Regions from separate parts of the Pseudomonas sp. G3-19 genome, predicted to be linked through region 1. Evidence: riboswitches for the same ligand, from Rfam matches in the RefSeq annotation. Region 1 holds a riboswitch; the other holds the start of a gene.
The links. Region 1 has a riboswitch for cobalamin ahead of ACOYXI_RS06640 (CbtB domain-containing protein). Riboswitches for the same ligand answer to the same signal wherever they lie in the genome.
Positions count from the first base shown of each region.

Region 1 (9,372 bases):
GCGCAGGAACCCGCGATCTCACCTCCTATTTCATATACGCGTGACATCCAGCCGATCTTCACCGAGAAGTGTGTGGCCTGCCATGCCTGCTACGACTCGGCGTGTCAGCTCAATCTGGGCAGCGGCGAAGGCGCAGGGCGGGGCGCGAGCAAGATGCCGGTCTACGACGGCGAACGCACTCAGGCGGCGCCGACCACGCGGCTGTTCTACGACGCCTTCGGCAAACGTGTCTGGCAGCAGAAGGGCTTTTATTCGGTACTCGACGCTCAGGGCAGCCAGGCGGCGCTGATGGCGCGGATGCTGGAACTGGGCCACAAAACCCCGCTGACCCCGAATGCCAAGCTGCCGGAAGACATCGTGCTCGGCCTGCAACGGGAAAACATGTGCGCGATGCCCGCCGAGTTTGACGGCTATGCCGGCGCCCACCCGAAAGAAGGTATGCCGCTGGCGGTGACCGGGCTGACCGATCAGCAATACCAGACCCTGCAACGCTGGCTGGCGTCCGGTGCGCCGATCGACGAGCAGGGGCTGGCGCCGAGCGCCAAGGAAGCGCTGCAAATCGTCCAGTGGGAAAACCTGCTCAATGCGCCGGGCGCGCGGCAGAGTCTGGTCGGGCGCTGGCTGTTCGAACACTGGTTCCTCGCGCATATCTATTTCAAGGACGGTGAGCCGGGGCACTACTTCCAGTGGGTGCGTTCGCGCACGCCGACAGGGCAGCCGATCGACCTGATCGCCACCCGCCGCCCGAATGACGATCCGGGCACTCAGGTGTATTACCGCTTGTGGCCGGTGCAAGGGGTGATCGTGCACAAGACCCACATCACCTATCCGCTGAGTGCGGCGAAGATGGCGCGGGTCAAGAGTCTGTTCTACAGCGGCAACTGGCAGGTCAACGCGCTGCCGGGTTACGGCCCGCAGAGCCGGGCCAACCCGTTCGCCACCTTCGAGGCGATTCCGGCGCAGGCGCGTTATCAGTTCATGCTCGATAACGCCGAATACTTTGTCCGCACCTTCATTCGCGGGCCGGTGTGCCGTGGGCAGATTGCGACGGACGTGATTCGCGACAACTTCTGGGCGCTGTTCCAGGCCCCGGAACATGACCTGTACATCACCGACCCGAACTATCGCGGCCAGGCCACGCCGTTGCTGGCAATGCCTGGGCAGAACGATGACGTCGGCAGTGTGCTGAGCCTGTGGCACAACTACCGCAACAAGCGCAACGAATACGAAGCCCTGCGCCGCGACAGCTACGCCGACCAACCGCCGCCGAGCTGGTCGACCCTGTGGGCCGGCAACGACAACGCGCTGCTGAGCATTTTCCGCCACTTCGACAGTGCGTCTGTGACCAAAGGCCTGATCGGTGAAGTGCCACAGACCATGTGGCTGTTCGACTATCCACTGCTGGAGCGCACCTATTATCAGTTGGCGGTCAACTTCGATGTGTTCGGCAACGTCTCCCATCAGGCGCAGACTCGTCTGTATTTCGACCTGATCCGCAACGGCGCCGAGCAGAACTTCCTGCGCCTGATGCCGGCCGATTCCCGCGAGGACTACCTCGACGATTGGTATCAGAGCAGCGGCCAGTTCAAGATGTGGCTCGACTATGAGGCGATCGACGACGACAAACCGACCGCGCTGAAACTCGATCCGAAGGACCCGAAATACGATTTCGCCATGCAGTTGCTGGCGCGTTACGGCGACCTCAATGCGCGGCCGGATCCGATCAACCGCTGTGACGGCGCCTACTGCTCGCGGCCGAATATCGACCCGGCGCTACAGAACGCCGAGCAGGCACTCAGTCGCCTGACCTCGCGTCCGGCCGGCGGTTTGAAGGTGATCGACCAATTGCCGGAAGCAACCATGCTGCGCATCGAAACCCGCAGCGGCAAACGCGAGATGTACAGCCTGCTGCGCAACCGCGCGCACAGTAACGTGGCGTTTCTGTTGGGCGAGTCGCTGCGCTATCAACCGGGGCTGGACACCTTGACCATCTACCCGGGCGTACTGAGCAGCTATCCGAATTTCATCTTCAACATTCCAGCCGAACAAGTGCCGGAGTTTGTCGATGCCATGGAGAATGCCAAGGATGCCGAGCGTTTCGAGAAAATCGTCGAACGCTGGGGGATTCGCCGCAGTCATCCGCAATTCTGGTTCTATTTCCACGACCTGAGCCAATACCTCCACGAAACCGATCCGGTGGAAGAGGGCGTGCTGGACATGAACCGCTACCAGAATCTTTGATCGTTTAATACAGGCCTGCTGTCCCAATTCTTAGCAACACCGCACATTCCCTGTAGGAGTGAGCCTGCTCGCGATGGCGTCAGTCCATTCAGAATGGTTGTTGCCTGACATGCCGTCATCGCGAGCAGGCTCACTCCTACAAGGGGTCGGCGGTGGTTTTGAGAGTTGTGGACAGGAGCCGATCATGTTGATTTCAGTGCAGGCCCTGCGGGCGCTTGCCGCGTGGACGGTGGTCTGTCACCACTTCATGCAGATTTTCTTCGACTTCAAGGCGCGCGGCCCGGTCGGGCAATTCTTCATCGACAAGGGCGCAGTCGGCGTCGATGTTTTCTTCGTCATCAGTGGTCTGGTGATTTTCCTCTCCACCGAAAGCAAAGCGCTGCCTCCGGCGCGGTTTCTGCTGTATCGGTTGTTTCGCATTGTCCCGGCGTACTGGCTGTACACGCTGTTGATGGCGTTGCTGGTGCTGTTCGCCCGGCCAATGTTGCCGGATCAGACGGTGGACTGGGCGCATTTCCTCGCGTCGCTGTTATTCATTCCTGCGCAAAACCCCGGCGGTTACGGGATTTATCCGACGCTGAATGTCGGCTGGACGCTCAACTACGAAATGCTCTTCTATGTGTTGTTTGCATGCGCGCTGGTGTTCCGCTGGCAGGTGCGCTTGCTGGTGGTCGCCGCGTTGCTGTTTTCGGTGTGTCAGGCGTTCGGCTGGCTCAACGAGTTTTACCGTTCCGACATCGTCTACGAGTTTCTGCTGGGGATCGGCATTGGCGTGCTCTATCGCCGGGGCTGGATTGGCGCCGGCCTGTGGCTGCCGCTGTTGGCGATGGGCGCTGCGATGATGGCGATCTATCACCTGGCACCGGCGCCAAGGTTATTGAACTGGGGCGTGCCGAGCGCGGTGCTGGTGATGGCTTGCATGGCGCTGGAGCGCTACGTCGAGCGCAATCGGGTGATGAAATGGCTCGGTGACTGTTCCTATTCAGTGTATCTGATGCACGTGTTGGTGTTGTCGGTTGGTGGTTTTATCGCGCGACGCTACGGAATCAACCCGTATCTGCATGTTCATCGTCTGCGCTCTGGCGATTGGTGTGGGGTCATGGTTGAGCTACGAATGGGTGGAAAAACGCAGCTATCAGTGGCTTAAAGCGCGGATCGAGGGCGAACCGATGCGCGCACCTGTCGAGAATCTTTCCCGACAAAAATACTAGGACTTTGTCCGGCGCAATGATTGGCGTAAACTGCGCCCAAGCCTGCGAGGAGTTTCCATGACCGCTATTACCATTACCGACGCCGCCCACGATTACCTGGCCGATCTGCTCTCCAAGCAGAACACTCCAGGCATCGGCATCCGCGTCTTCATCACCCAGCCTGGCACCCAGTACGCCGAAACCTGCATTGCCTACTGCAAGCCGGGCGAAGAAAAACCTGAAGATACCGCGCTGGGGCTGAAAAGCTTCACAGCCTATATCGATTCGTTCAGCGAAGCGTTCCTTGACGACGCCGTCGTCGATTACGCCACCGACCGCATGGGCGGCCAACTGACCATCAAGGCGCCAAACGCCAAAGTCCCGATGGTCAATGCCGACAGCCCGGTCAACGAGCGCATCAATTACTATCTGCAAACCGAAATCAACCCGGGGCTGGCCAGCCACGGCGGTCAGGTCAGCCTGATCGATGTGGTCGAGGACGGCATTGCCGTGCTGCAGTTCGGCGGCGGCTGCCAGGGCTGCGGCCAGGCCGACGTGACCCTGAAGGAAGGCATCGAACGCACCTTGCTCGAGCGTATTCCAGAGCTCAAAGGTGTGCGCGACGTGACCGACCACACGCAGAAAGAAAACGCCTACTACTGAGTAAGGTGTTCACTGCGAACACGAAAAACGGCGCCCCGTGAGCGCCGTTTTTTTATGCACTTGATTAATGAGTGCCTGTTTATTGTGTGGCGAGGGGATTTATCCCCGATGGGTTGCGAAGCAGCCCCAGAAAAGGAACTGCTGCGCAGTTCATCGGGGATAAATCCCCTCGCCACAGGTTGGCACCCCATCCCATATGATTCAGGGTCTGTAGAGGTGCGCATGCCCCGCGCGATACAGCGACGACTCGCTAAACACCTCACTGCCCAACACCCGTCCCACCAGAATCAACGCCGTACGCCGAAACCCCTTGGCCGCAACCTTCTCGGCAATATCTTCCAGCGTCCCCACCACCCAGTCCTGATCCGGCCACGTCGCCCGGTGAATCACCGCAATCGGGCAATCCGCGCCGTAATGCGGCAGCAGTTCGGCGATGATTTTCTGCAGATGATTGACCCCCAGATGAATCGCCATGGTCGCGCCATGCTGCGCCAGACTGCTCAACTCCTCACCCGCCGGCATTGCGGTCTTGTCCGCGTAGCGGGTCAGAATCACGCTCTGCGACACGTCCGGCAGTGTCAGTTCTGTGCCAAGCAACGCCGCACACGCTGCGGTCGCGGTGACGCCGGGAATGATCTCGAACGGAATATTCAGCTCGCGCAGATAACGAATCTGCTCGCCAATCGCGCCATACAGGCTCGGATCGCCGGAATGCACCCGCGCTACGTTCTGGCCCTTGGCATGGGCGGATTTGATCAGTTCAATGATCTGCTCCAGATGCAATTCGGCGCTGTTGACCACGGTTTCAGCCTGATGCCCCTCCAGCACCGCAGCCGGTACCAGCGAGCCTGCGTAGATGATCACCGGGCAACTGCGGATCAGCCGCTGACCTTTGACAGTGATCAATTCCGGGTCGCCGGGGCCGGCGCCAATGAAGTAGACGGTCATGAAGAAATCCTGTGAAAAACGGGGCAGGGCAACGCTTCAGATGAAGATTGCTCATGATCAAACGGGGGGATTATCGGGAATTTACGCAGCGCCGGCCAATGCCAAGGTTGCCTGAGCGTATTTTTGCCGGGAAATCAGCAGTTTTGCCGGTGCCTGAATCAACTGCTCGGCAAGGGCCAGGGCGGCACTTTCCGCCACGCCGTAGCAGCCAGTGCGCTCATAGGCGATCTGCGAATGGTGGCTCAGGCGTTGCTGATAACTGGCCAGTTCGTCGCTGCTGAAATACAACAGCGGCAACGCCAGTTGACTGGCCAGTTCCTGCAGGCCGGGTTCATCGCGTTTAAGATCGATGCTGGCCAAGGCCTTGACCGCTTCAAGTTCTATACGATGCGCCTGCAACGCTTGATCGAGTAGCGCGCGCAGCGTGCTGACCGGGCAGCCGCGCTGGCAGCCCAGGCCGACCACAAAGGTCGGCGCTGCGCGGTCATCGGTCATGCGTGGTATTGACCATCGCTTTTGCGGCGGAACAACCAGGCGCTGATCAGGCCCAGGGCCAGCCAGAACGCCACGTTGGTCAACTGCGAAGCGATTTTGAACTGGGCTTCCAGCGCCTCCGGGGCGAGCATCGAATGCACTTCCGGTTGTGGCGCGCCGATCACGTGCGGCACGGCGAGGATCGCCACGCCCAGCAGCTTCATCAGCCAGTGGCGGCTGAACACAATCAACGCCAGGCCAACAGCGGTGGAAGCGGCGGTGCCGATCCACCAGGTTTGCCGCGACGCCAGATCGGCTGCAGCGGTGCCCGGCAGTTCAGGCGGCAGGCCCAGGGTCGGCGCGAGGACGAAGGTCGCGTAACCGGCCAGGCCCCAGAGCAGGCCTTGCGAGGTTTTGGTCGGTGCACGCAGGGTGTACAGGCCAGCGAGCATCAGTGCGAAACCGACCGCCACCACCAGGTTGCCGCCGGTGGTCGAGACCACGCGTTGCCAGCCGTCTTCCGGCTCCCAGGCTTCGGCGTCATGGGTGTGTGCGGCCGTGCCGGCGGCGTGTTCGTGAACGGCCACCGGTTCGGACTTCTCGAAGGTTTCGGCCTGCAGAATCAGTGGCGAGACCCAGAAGCTTTGCAGCAACGTCAGCAGCAGGGCGGCCAGCAGGCCGGTGAAGCCTGCGGTTTGCGCGATACGCTTGATCATGTCGGCAGGTCTCAGTGGCACGGGAAGGCGGCGCTGTGGCGGGTATCGTGAGCGGCGTTGTGCACCGCTTCGATGTGCGAGAAACCGGCGAAGTAAACGAGGCCGGCACCCAGGATCGACGCGAAAATCGCGGCGGCCAGGCGTTGGCTCAAGGTGGCGATGCTGGAGATTTTGTCGGTGTTGCTGCCGGTGCTGCTGATGATCGACATGGCGCTTCCCTCTGGAGTGTCAGCGGGTGATATAGAGCGCATGAAAACCCCTGCGAGTCGGGCACGCAACGGTTCGAACAGCGCCCGCCCACCGCGGGTTTGTTATGTTCAGCGACGCAAACTGCGCACTGTGTGTTGCGGGCCGGTCTCCGGGCTCACGAGGGGTTGGCGTCTGGCCGACCTGCAAGCGTCACCTTCCCATGCCGCATTGGCACAGTGGATCTGACGCTTCGCTCGCTTACCGTTGCGGGGGCAGCACCGGACTGACATGGCTTTGAGTAAAGCACATGATTCACCGGTTTCCCGTTTCACCCTGTGAAGGGCACCCGTAACAAGTTGTGTAGGAGACCATGAGGGGAGGATTTGAGTCAATTGGGATTGGGGGCATATCCGTTGCTGCGGTAACGGCCACTTAGGGTTCCGCCCTTACGGCGGGTCACTTTTGGCAAACGCCCCAAAAGTAACCAAAAGGTCTATGCCCTGACGTTCGGCCCTCGCTTAGGCTCGGGTTCCTTCGCTCCGGGATTCATCCGGGGGGCAGCGCCTACGGTTTGCTTCGCTGCACCTCCTCTCGCTGTGTTTGGCTGCGCCAAACGGTCGGCTACGCTCCCACCCCCGGATAAACCCCTCCACCTCAGCCTGCCGAACGGGCCCTCAGATCAAAAGCGGTACTCGAGCTAACGCTCATTGTGTTGAGTGGGGCGGCTGCGCCGCATGGGGCTGTACACAATCTAAACTGTGGGAGCGGGCTTGCTCGCGAAGGCGGCCTGACAGCCGACCAATCTCTAACTGAATACACCCACTCCCGTGTAGGAGCTGCCGAAGGCTGCGATCTTTTGATCTGCTTTGGCTTTGGCTTTGGCTTTGGCTTTGGCTTTGGCTTTGGCTTTGGCTTTGGCTTTGGCTCTGGCTTTTGATGTGGCTTTTGATCTTCTGCCCCTTCGGCAGGCCGAGCGTAGGTGTCCATCAGGGGGAAGGCGCGCAGCGCCATGCGGCGAAGCCGCATACATCGAGAGGAGGTGCAGCGAAGCAAACCGTAGGCGATGCCCCCGGATGGACACCGTAGCGAGGGAACACTGAGCCTAAGCGAAGTGCCGTACGCCGGGGCAAAGCCTTTTGGGTTACCTTTTCGGCGTTTGGAAAAGGTGACTCGCTGTAAGAGCGAAACCGCCAGAGGCAACACCCGAAGAAACGGATATGCCCCCCAAACCCCAAATCCCAAATCCCAAACCTCAAACCCAGCGTTTGGAAAAAGTGACTCGCTGTAAGAGCGAAACCGCCAGCGGCAACCCCCGCAGCAACGGATATGCCCCCAATCCAAAAAAAACCAAAGCATTGACCCATCCTCAAGCCATGCGTAGCCTTGCGCTTTCGAGGTTCTTCGGCCCACGCCGAAGCTAAGAAGGGAACGCGGTCAAAGCCGCGGCTGCCCCCGCAACTGTGAACGGTGAAGTTCGTTGCCACGCCACTGCCAGCTCAATCCACTGAGCCCGCGGGAAGGCGCAGCGAACGCCGGGCCCAAGGCCCGAACACCGTCAGCCAGGAGACCTGCCTCGTCACAGATTTCTCACTACAACCGGGCGGGGTGATCCGGTGGCGAATTCTTCCGCGCGCACGTTCGCAGCGGATCTCGTCCCGTATGCCCGCCACCTTGCCAAAGGGCATCCGATGAAAACACTGGCCAAACTCCCCGTCACCATCGTCACCGGTTTCCTCGGCTCGGGCAAAACCACCTTGCTGCGACACATGCTCGACAACGCTCAGGGCCGTCGCATCGCGGTGATCGTCAACGAGTTCGGCGAACTGGGCATCGACGGTGAGATCCTCAAGCAATGCACCATCGGCTGCACCGAAGAAGAAGCCACTGGCCGCGTCTACGAACTGGCCAACGGTTGCCTGTGCTGCACGGTGCAGGAAGAGTTCTTCCCGGTGATGCGTGAACTGGTCGCCCGGCGCGGTGACCTCGATCACATCCTGATCGAGACGTCCGGTCTGGCCCTGCCAAAACCGCTGGTACAAGCCTTCCAGTGGCCGGAAATCCGCAGCGCCTGCACCGTGGATGCGGTGATCACCGTGGTCGACAGCCCGGCCGTGGCCGCTGGCACCTTCGCCGCGTTCCCCGATCAGGTCGATGCCCAGCGCAAACTCGATCCGAACCTGGATCACGAATCGCCACTTCATGAGCTGTTCGCCGACCAACTGGCCAGCGCCGATCTGGTGATCCTCAACAAGGCCGACCAGACCAGCGCCGAAGATCTGGCTCGCGTTCGCGCCGAAGTCGCCGAAGAACTGCCGCCAGCGGTGAAAATCATCGAAGCCAGCAACGGTCGCCTGCCGCTGGACGTGCTGATCGGCCTCGGTGCCGGATCCGAAGAACATATCGACAGCCGCCACAGCCATCACGATCACCACCACGACGGTGATGACGACCACGATGACCACGATCACGACGCCTTTGATTCGATCTCGATCGAACTGCCGCAAGCCGACGAAAGCCTGCTGCTCGACGCGCTGACGCAACTGGTTGTGCAGCACGGCATTCTGCGCGTGAAGGGCTTCGCGGCGATTCCGAACAAGCCGATGCGCCTGTTGATTCAGGGCGTGGGCACGCGTTTCGACAAGCACTTCGACCGCCAGTGGGGCGCTGACGAAGCGCGCGTCACCCGTCTGGTGCTGATCGGTCAGGAACTCGACGCTGCGCAACTCGAAGCGCAACTGCGCGCCGCGCTCAGCGTTTAAGCCATGCACCTGCTCAGGACCCAGCCCGGCGGTTTCGTGTCGGATGACAACATTGCCGACCTTGGACAAACCCCCGCCGAGCTGGTGATCCTGTGCAGCGGCGACTCCAGCCTGGCGCTGCTCGCCGAAGCGGCGCAGCAATTGCCCGAGGATTACCCGAGCCTGCGCCTGGCCAATCCGATGCAGGTGCAG
Region 1 is NZ_JBMPIQ010000003.1:1,443,562-1,452,933, reverse strand. Features, by position in the region: gene ACOYXI_RS06670 (fatty acid cis/trans isomerase) at 1-2,241, shown strand, start outside; partial or broken gene ACOYXI_RS06665 (acyltransferase family protein) at 2,426-3,452, shown strand; gene nfuA (Fe-S biogenesis protein NfuA) at 3,510-4,094, shown strand; gene cobM (precorrin-4 C(11)-methyltransferase) at 4,296-5,042, opposite strand; gene ACOYXI_RS06650 (cobalamin biosynthesis protein) at 5,124-5,537, opposite strand; gene ACOYXI_RS06645 (CbtA family protein) at 5,534-6,232, opposite strand; gene ACOYXI_RS06640 (CbtB domain-containing protein) at 6,244-6,441, opposite strand; cobalamin riboswitch at 6,565-6,786, opposite strand; cobalamin riboswitch at 7,799-8,011, shown strand; gene cobW (cobalamin biosynthesis protein CobW) at 8,110-9,180, shown strand; gene cobN (cobaltochelatase subunit CobN) at 9,184-9,372, shown strand, end outside.

Region 2 (9,372 bases), 4.6 Mb from region 1:
CTCAGCATCGCGGCTTGCCGCTGCGTCTGCCGCTAGCGGATCTGAGTGAGCAACTGGTGGCTACCGCGCCAGTGCTGGATGGCACCGATCCCGCGCCATTGCGCGGCGCTTCGGAGCGTTACGGCGCGGATGCGTTGCTGGCGGTACATGCGCACGAAGAGGGCGGGCAGTGGCAGGCCAAGTGGCATCTGTGGCTGGGCGATCAGAAAGAGGCCGGCAGTGTGCAGGGCGCCGATCAGGCTGCCGTGGCCGATGCCGTGATGCTGGCGGTGGCCGAGCGTCTGGCGCCGCGCTTTGTCGCCAAGCCTGGCGCTTCGGGCCAACAGACTCTGGAAGTGCAGGGCATGAATCTTGAGCATTACGCCACGCTGCTGCGGTTACTCGAACCCTTCGGTGTGCGTCTGCAAAGTGTCGATGGTGATCGCATCGTGTATCGGGTCAACGGCAGTGCCGATCAGTTGCGCTCGCAATTGTCGTTGGCGAAGTTGCAGGAGTTGCCGGCCGAAGCACCGACGCCAGTGGCAGCGCCGCAGCCAGCGGTGGCAGGTGCAGCGCCTGTTGCGGCTCAGGCGCCTGCACCGGTAGCGCCTTCGTTGCGGTTTCGCTGGTAAGTCTTTCCTTATATAGAAGCAGGAGTGATACATGGCCGATACGCGGCGTTGGTTCTGGCTCGGTGGGGTAGTCCTGCTTTGCGCGTTTGTGTGGTTGCTGCATCCGATCCTCACGCCGTTTCTGGTGGCGTTGCTGCTGGCGTATCTGTTCGATCCGCTGGTGGATCGGTTGGAGAAACTCGGTTTGTCGCGAACCTGGGGTGTGATCGCGGTGTTCGCCTTGTTCACTCTGATCGTCACCACGTTGCTGTTGGTGCTGGTGCCGATGCTTGCCAAGCAGTTGGTGCGTTTGTATGAGTTGGCGCCGCAAATGCTTGACTGGCTGCAGCACACGGCGCTGCCGTGGGCGCAATCGAAGCTGGGCCTGTCTGACGGCTTCTGGAAGTTCGACAAGGTCAAGGCGGCGATCAGCGAACACATGGGGCAGACCACTGACATCGTCGGTGTGGTGCTGAGTCAGGCGACGGCCTCGAGTCTGGCGCTGATCGGCTGGCTGGCGAATCTGGTGCTGATTCCAGTGGTGAGTTTTTATCTGCTGCGCGACTGGGACGTGATGATGGCCAAGATCCGCAGCCTGTTGCCGCGTGATCGTGAAGAAACCATCGTCTCGCTCGCCGGTGAGTGCCACGAAGTGCTCGGCGCTTTCGTGCGCGGGCAACTGCTGGTGATGCTGGCGCTGGGCGTGATCTACGCAGCGGGCCTGATGATTATTGGTCTGGAACTGGGGCTGTTGATCGGCCTGATCGCAGGCCTCGCGGCAATCGTGCCGTACATGGGTTTTGTGATCGGTATTGGCGCGGCGCTGATTGCCGGGCTGTTCCAGTTCGGTGGCGACCTGTACCCGATGATCGGCATCGTTGCGGTGTTCATGGTCGGGCAGGCGCTGGAAGGCATGGTGCTGACGCCGCTGCTGGTCGGCGACCGGATCGGCCTGCATCCGGTGGCGGTGATCTTCGCGATCCTGGCCGGCGGCGAGCTGTTCGGCTTTACCGGTGTGCTGCTGGCATTGCCGGTGGCGGCGGTGATCATGGTGCTGGTGCGTCACGTGCACGATTTGTACAAGGACTCGGATATTTACAGCGGGGCAGATGATCCCGAGTTGTAATCCGATCACGGGCGGCCCGGCATTGTGCCGGGTTGGCCCGTGTTTTGCGGCGGGGTGTTTCGATACCGCGTCAGAGAAACTGTCATAAAACCAGCGTGTTAACGCAAACCTTTGATTTTGCTTGGGGTCTGTCGCATTGTGCGCTCAGCTTCACGGGTATAAACTTCGCAAACTTTACACAGAGGCCACTAACGGTTCCTTGAGAACTGTTCAGTCAGCATGAAACCGATTCAGCTGCCCCTAGGTGTGCGTCTGCGTGACGACGCCACCTTCATAAACTACTACCCAGGCGCCAATGCCGCTGCACTCGGCTATGTCGAGCGCCTATGCGAAGCCGACGCCGGCTGGACCGAAAGCCTCATCTACCTGTGGGGCAAGCATGGGGTAGGGCGTACGCATCTTTTGCAGGCGGCATGTCTGCGTTTCGAGCAGATGGGTGAACCGGCGGTGTATCTGCCGCTGGCCGAGCTGATGGATCGTGGTGTCGAAATCCTCGACAACCTTGAGCAGTACGAACTGGTCTGCCTGGATGACTTGCAGGTGATTGCCGGCAAGCCGGACTGGGAAGAGGCGATGTTTCATCTGTTCAACCGCCTGCGTGACAGCGGTCGACGTTTGCTGATTGCCGCTTCAACCTCGCCGCGCGAGCTGCCGGTGAAGCTGGCTGACCTCAAATCGCGCCTGACCCTGGCGCTGATCTTCCAGATGCGTCCGCTCTCCGATGAAGACAAATTGCGTGCCCTGCAATTGCGCGCGTCGCGTCGCGGTCTGCATCTGACCGATGAAGTCGGGCACTTTATTCTGACTCGCGGCACCCGCAGCATGAGTGCATTGTTCGACCTGCTCGAACAGCTGGATCAGGCCTCGTTGCAGGCGCAACGCAAGCTGACGATTCCGTTCCTGAAAGAAACCCTTGGCTGGTAGCCAGCCCTTGAAATACGCGGCTTTGACCGCGTTTCGACATATTTCAGGCGCCAGAAAATCCGCGTTTCCGCAACGTATGCAGACCGCGTATCGAGTCAAATGGGCTTAAGCGCTTAGATGTAAACGAGAAACCGGGAAGTCACAAAAAGATCGATTGAATTTGCAAATGAGGCCGATAGCGGGCATAGTCTCGGCTTCTTTACAACTTCAGCCACGGTCGTGCCCATGCTAAATCGCTTCGCACCCCTCGTGCCTCTCGCACTCGTCACCCTGTTGTTCGGTTGCGCTGCTCATTCTCCAGTTCAAGAGCAGCCTCAGCAGGTTAAAAATTCTGCCACTGCCCAGTCTTCCGTTATTTACCAGGAAGAGCTGGACACCGAAAAAGAACTCTCGGACTTCAACAAGAAGCCGTACGAGCTCCCGGTTCTGGCCGACAGCATCCTTGAACGCGGCATGTCCCTGATCGGTACCCGTTACCGTTTCGGCGGTACCTCTGAAGCCGGCTTCGACTGCAGCGGTTTCATCGGTTATCTGTTCCGCGAAGAAGCCGGCATGAATCTGCCGCGCTCCACCCGTGAAATGATCAACGTCGATGCGCCTCTGGTCTCGCGCGGCAACCTTGAGCCGGGCGATCTGCTGTTCTTCGCCACCAATGGTCGTCGCGGTCGTGTGAGCCACGCCGGGATCTACCTGGGTGACAATCAGTTCATCCACTCCAGCAGTCGTCGCAGCGGCGGTGTTCGCATCGACAGCCTGGGTGACAGCTACTGGAGCAAGACCTTCATCGAAGCCAAGCGCGCCCTCGCGATGGCTCCGACCGTGGTCACCGCTCGCAAGTAATTCCCCCGTTGTCGCCACGTCCGTGGCGACAAAAACGGTGCCCGGCAAGGGAGTAGACCTAGACTTTACAAGGTGAAGTTAAAGTCTTACTTGAAGTTTGCCGCGTAGCCGCTAGAATCCTGTATCTATATTGATGGCAAACCGCCTGCGTGCTCCGCAGGCGGTTTTGTTTCTGTCCATTCGGCAGAGAAAGCCGCAGCCAGATCAGGATGTTCTGCTTATGACGATGTCGGCCCGCCTCACAGTGATTTTCTTCGCAGCGCTGCTCAGCGCCTGCGCCAGCCGCACTCCGCCGCCTGCTCCCGTGGTACGCGCCCCGGTGGTGTTCGGGCCTTCCCAGGCTTTTTCGCCGGCTGCTGAAGACGTGCTGTTTCGCGCGCTGGGCCTGGTTGGCACACCTTATCGCTGGGGCGGCAACACACCGGATTCCGGGTTCGATTGCAGTGGCCTGATCGGTTTCGTCTACCGCGATGCTGCCGGTATCTCTTTGCCGCGTTCGACGCGCGAGATGATCGTGATGCAGGCGCCGAATGTCGGCAAAGAGGGTTTGCAGACCGGCGACCTGATCTTCTTCGCCACCAATGGCGGCTCGCAGGTCAGCCATGCGGGAATCTACGTCGGCGAAGGGCGCTTCGTGCACGCGCCGGCCACCGGCGGCACGGTGAAGCTGGACAGTCTGTCGAAGGCGTACTGGCAGAAGGCGTACCTGAGTGCCAAGCGGGTGTTGCAGCCGGAGCATCTGGCGCATAACCCGTAAACGCTGAAAATCTAAATGTGGGAGCGGGCTTGCTCGCGAATGCGGTGTGTCATTCACCCATGATGTTGAATGACCTGACGCTTTCGCGAGCAAGCCCGCTCCCACATTTGTTATGTGTCGGGCCCTGATTTATTTAGCGGACGACACCCGCCACACCTTGTTCCCCACATCATCCGCCACCAGCAAACCACCTTGCTGGTCGATCACCACGCCCACCGGGCGGCCAAGTGCGTTTTCGTCCTTGTCGAGGAAACCGGTCAGCACATCCACCGGTGCTCCGTTCGGCTTGCCGGCGGCGAACGGTACGAAAATCACCTTGTAGCCACTGTGCGGTTTGCGGTTCCACGAGCCGTGCTGGCCGATGAAGGCGCCCTCCTTGAATTGCGCCGGCAGGCTGTTGCCATCGGCGAACGTCAGGCCCAGCGAGGCGGTGTGCGGGCCAACGGCGTAGTCCGGGGCGATGGCTTTGGCCACCAGATCCAGATTTTGCGGCTTAACTCGCACATCCACGTGCTGACCGTAATAGCTGAAGGGCCAGCCATAGAAGCCACCGTCCTTGACCGAGGTGATGTAGTCCGGCACCAGGTCACTGCCGATTTCGTCACGCTCATTGACCGCTGTCCACAGCGCGCCTGTCGTGGGCTCCCACGCCAGGCCGTTGGGGTTGCGGATGCCCGAGGCGAAGATCCGGTGGTTGCCGGTGGCGCGATCGACTTCCCAGATCGCGGCGCGACCTTCTTCTTTATCCAGACCATTCTCGCCGACGTTGCTGTTCGAGCCGACAGTGACGTACAGCTTGCTGCCGTCCTTGCTGGCGATGACGTTTTTGGTCCAGTGATGGTTCAGCGTGCCGCCCGGCAGATCGGTGACTTTGATCGGCTGCGTCTTGATCTCGGTCGCGCCGGATTCGTAGTGGAAGCGCAGCAGGCGATCGGTGTCAGCGACGTACAAATCGTTACCGACCAGGGTCATGCCAAACGGCGAATTGAGGTTTTGCAGAAACACCGTGCGGGTCTCGGCCACGCCGTCGTGGTCGGCGTCGCGCAACAGGGTGATGCGGTTCGGGCTCGGCACACCAGCGCCGGCCTTGCCCATGACTTTCTTCATCACCCAGCCACGAATGCCGCTGCTGTCGTCAGGCTTGGGCGGAGCGTTGGTTTCCGCCACCAGCACGTCACCGTTGGGCAGCACGTAGAGCCAGCGCGGATGATCGAGGCCTTCGGCGAATGCTGCGACCTGCGTGCCGGCTGCGGCGGTCGGTTTGCCGCCGGCGGGCCAGCCGATCGCCGGGGCGATGTTCACCGTCGGGATCAGGGTTTTGTTCGGTTCGGGCAGTTTCGGTGACGGGCCGGTGCCGTCGGAAACTTGCAGGCTGGAGGATTCACCACAGGCGGCGAGCCCTCCGGCGAGGGCGATGACGAGAGCGAGTTGGGTTTTGCGCATTACTGATCTTCCCTATGAATGCATGCCTAATCATAGAGGAGTGTGCGCACCCGATGGTTCAACCGCTCAACCGCGGGCCTCTTTGAACAGCACGGCGATGCCCGGGTGATAGTTGCCCGCTTCGCTGCGCAACTTGCGGTAGGCGTAGGGGAAATACCAGGCCACTGCGCAGCAATGTTCCTTTTGCAGGTCGTCGACCATGTCCTGCAACTCTTCGGGGCTGGCGCTGTGTTGGGCTTTTTGCGGGGCGACGAACAGGCAACCGAGCTTGAGGTCGCTGGCAAAACTGATGCGTTTGGCGTCGCTGGTGATGTCCAGCAGGGCCTGGGTCAGATTAAGGTTGTTGACCCGTGGCCAGCGCTGGGTGGCCTGAAGGTAGGCGCGGTCTTCGGCGCCGGCGATGAACAGATCGGCGCGGGCATTGCGTTCGCCTTCCTCGTTCTGCTTTCGGGTCGAGGTATCACAAAGTGTCACCAGCTCGGCCATCCAGGCTGCCGCGGAGAGCAAGCCGAGATTGGCTTTCTCGTCATGCCAGTAAGGGGTGTCGTTGTCGCCGCGTACAGCGTTGTAGCGGTCGATACAGTCAAACCAGCGTTCAAGCATCGGGCGCAGGAATTCCAGGCGCGGGTTGCTGATGATCATGCCTTGCATCGTCATCATCCTTATTGTTGTGATGTGCTTTTTCAATCAAAAGCATGGCTCTTTGATATCACTTGTCTCAGTGTGGCACAAGATTGGCGTCAGATAATTGATCGACGGCAGTTATTCGCCCGACGGCCCCCTCTTTAATTGACGCTCCACCCCCAACCCTCTAACCTTCGCGGCTTGTTTCAGGTGCTCTGTGACGCGTGTCGACAGAGTGAAACAGGGAAGCCGGTGAGGGTTGTCTTCAGGCGAAGCACGATCACGATCCCGGCGCTGCCCCCGCAACGGTAAATGAGTGAAAACTGTGCATTGAGCCACTGTGTCGACGACGCGGGAAGGCGCGCAGTCAGGCGATTCGCCGCTCATGAGCCCGGAGACCGGCCTGATCCATCCAGCGGCATCACGGTGGGCGATGCCAGGCTTTTTGCCGTCTATTCTTGTGCCTGCCCGCCGTTATCCAGCCTCAACGGAGAGCTCCCCCATGACCGATTCCCCCGAGCGCGACGAACGCCATCTGGCGCGTATGCAGCGCAAAAAAGCCGTGATCGACGAACGCATCGCCAATTCGCCTGACGAATGCGGTCTGGTGCTGGTGCTCACCGGCAATGGCAAAGGCAAAAGCAGCTCGGCGTTCGGCATGCTCGCCCGCGCCATGGGCCACGGCATGCAGTGCGGCGTGGTGCAGTTCATCAAAGGCCGCAACAGCACGGGCGAAGAACTGTTCTTCCGCCGTTTCCCCGAGCAAGTGCGCTTTCACGTGATGGGCGAGGGCTTCACCTGGGAAACCCAGGATCGCCAGCGTGACATCGCCGCCGCCGAAGCCGCGTGGGAAGTGTCCCGCGAGCTGCTGCGTGATCCGTCGATCGGCCTGGTGGTGCTGGACGAACTGAACATCGCCCTCAAGCACGGCTACCTCGATCTGGATCGAGTGCTCAGCGACTTGCAGGCGCGTCCGCCGATGCAGCACGTAATCGTCACCGGTCGCGCGGCCAAGCCGGAAATGATCGAGATGGGCGATACCGTCACCGAAATGGGCATGCTCAAACACGCCTTCCAGGCCGGCATCAAAGCGCAGAAAGGCGTCGAACTTTGAATCAACCACGTCACTGCCCGGCGGTACTGATCGCCGCGCCGGCCTCCGGTCAGGGCAAGACCACCGTCACTGCCGCGCTCGCTCGCTTGCATCGCAACCAGGGGCGCAAGGTGCGCGTGTTCAAGTGCGGCCCGGACTTCCTCGACCCGATGATTCTCGAGCGCGCCAGCGGTGCGCCGGTGTATCAACTGGACATGTGGATGGTCGGCGAGCAGGAAAGCCGCCGTCTGTTATGGGAAGCCGCCGCCGAAGCCGATCTGATCCTGATCGAAGGCGTGATGGGCCTGTTCGACGGCACGCCGTCCAGCGCTGATCTGGCGCGGCATTTTGGTGTGCCGGTGCTCGGCGTGATCGACGGCACCGCCATGGCCCAGACCTTCGGCGCCTTGGCGCTGGGGCTGGCGCGTTATCAGCCGGACCTGCCGTTTGCCGGCGTGCTGGCCAACCGTGTCGGCACTTTGCGTCATGCGCAATTGCTCGAAGGCAGCCTCACCGAAGGTTTGCGCTGGTACGGCGCGCTGTCCCGCGAGACCGGGATCGAGTTGCCGAGCCGCCATCTCGGCCTGGTGCAGGCCAGTGAACTGAATGACCTCGACCTGCGTCTCGACGCCGCCGCCGAAGCGCTGGCCAGCAGTTGCGAGGTAGCGCTGCCACCGGCCGTGGAGTTCGCCGCGCCTGAAATGATCAACGCTGAACCGCTGCTCGACGGCGTGCGCATTGCTGTCGCTCGCGATGAGGCCTTTGCCTTCACCTACGGCGCCAGTCTCGACCTGCTACGGGCGATGGGCGCCGAGTTGAGTTTCTTCTCGCCGATCCGCGATACGCAATTGCCCGAGACCGACAGTCTGTATCTGCCCGGCGGTTATCCGGAATTGCACCATGTCGCGCTATCGCAAAACGTGGCAATGCTCGATGCAATCCGTGCGCACCACGCCGCTGGTAAACCGCTGCTCGCCGAATGCGGCGGCATGCTCTATCTGCTCGACGCGTTGACCGATGTCGACGGCAATCGCGCCGAACTGGTCGGCCTGCTGCGCGGTGAGGCGGTGATGCAAAAACGTCTGGCGGCACTGGCACTGCAAGCGGTGGATCTGCCGGAGGGCTCGCTGCGTGGGCACACCTATCACCATTCCCTGACCAGCACCGAGCTGACGCCGATTGCCCGGGGCCTGAGCCCGAACGGCGGGCGTGGGGCCGAGGCGGTTTATCGGGAAGGGCGGATGACGGCGTCGTACGTGCATTTCTACTTTCCGTCGAATCCGACGGCGATTGCTGCATTGTTTGCGCCAGACCTCAAGGCCGCCTTCGCGAGCAAGCTCGCTCCCACATTGGATCACCTAACCCCTGTGGGAGCGGGCTTGCTCGCGAAGAGGCCATGAGCGACAACGCATACACTGAGGCCGAGCGCACAGCGATCTATAAAGCCATCGCCGAACGCCGCGACATGCGCCACTTCACCGGCGGTACGGTCGAACCGGAGCTGCTGCGCCGTCTGCTCGAAGCCGCGCATCAGGCGCCCAGCGTCGGTCTGATGCAGCCATGGCGTTTCATCCGCATCAGCGACCGCGCCTTGCGTGGGCAGATCCAGAACCTCGTCGAAGAAGAGCGCATCCGCACCGCCGAAGCTCTCGGCGAGCGCAGCGATGAGTTCATGAAGCTCAAGGTTGAAGGCATAAACGACTGTGCCGAAGTGTTGGTCGCAGCTCTGATGGACGATCGCGAAAAACACATTTTCGGCCGTCGCACGCTGCCGGAAATGGACATGGCCTCGCTGTCCTGCGCGATTCAGAACCTGTGGCTGGCGTCCCGTGCCGAAGGACTGGGCATGGGCTGGGTGTCGCTGTTCGAACCGCAGGCACTAGCCGATCTGCTGCAGTTGCCGGCCGGGGCCAAGCCGCTGGCAGTGTTGTGCCTGGGGCCGGTCAAGGAATTCTATCCGGCGCCGATGCTGGTA
Region 2 is NZ_JBMPIQ010000003.1:6,073,747-6,083,118, forward strand. Features, by position in the region: gene ACOYXI_RS27695 (DUF2066 domain-containing protein) at 1-611, shown strand, start outside; gene ACOYXI_RS27700 (AI-2E family transporter) at 643-1,716, shown strand; gene hda (DnaA regulatory inactivator Hda) at 1,936-2,640, shown strand; gene ACOYXI_RS27710 (C40 family peptidase) at 2,866-3,480, shown strand; gene ACOYXI_RS27715 (C40 family peptidase) at 3,701-4,237, shown strand; gene ACOYXI_RS27720 (PQQ-dependent sugar dehydrogenase) at 4,367-5,680, opposite strand; gene ACOYXI_RS27725 (hypothetical protein) at 5,747-6,331, opposite strand; cobalamin riboswitch at 6,496-6,725, shown strand; gene cobO (cob(I)yrinic acid a,c-diamide adenosyltransferase) at 6,807-7,418, shown strand; gene ACOYXI_RS27735 (cobyrinate a,c-diamide synthase) at 7,415-8,797, shown strand; gene bluB (5,6-dimethylbenzimidazole synthase) at 8,794-9,372, shown strand, end outside.
Region 2: it holds a riboswitch for cobalamin, as region 1 does, so the genes downstream of both, cobO (cob(I)yrinic acid a,c-diamide adenosyltransferase) here and ACOYXI_RS06640 (CbtB domain-containing protein) in region 1, are expected to answer to the same signal.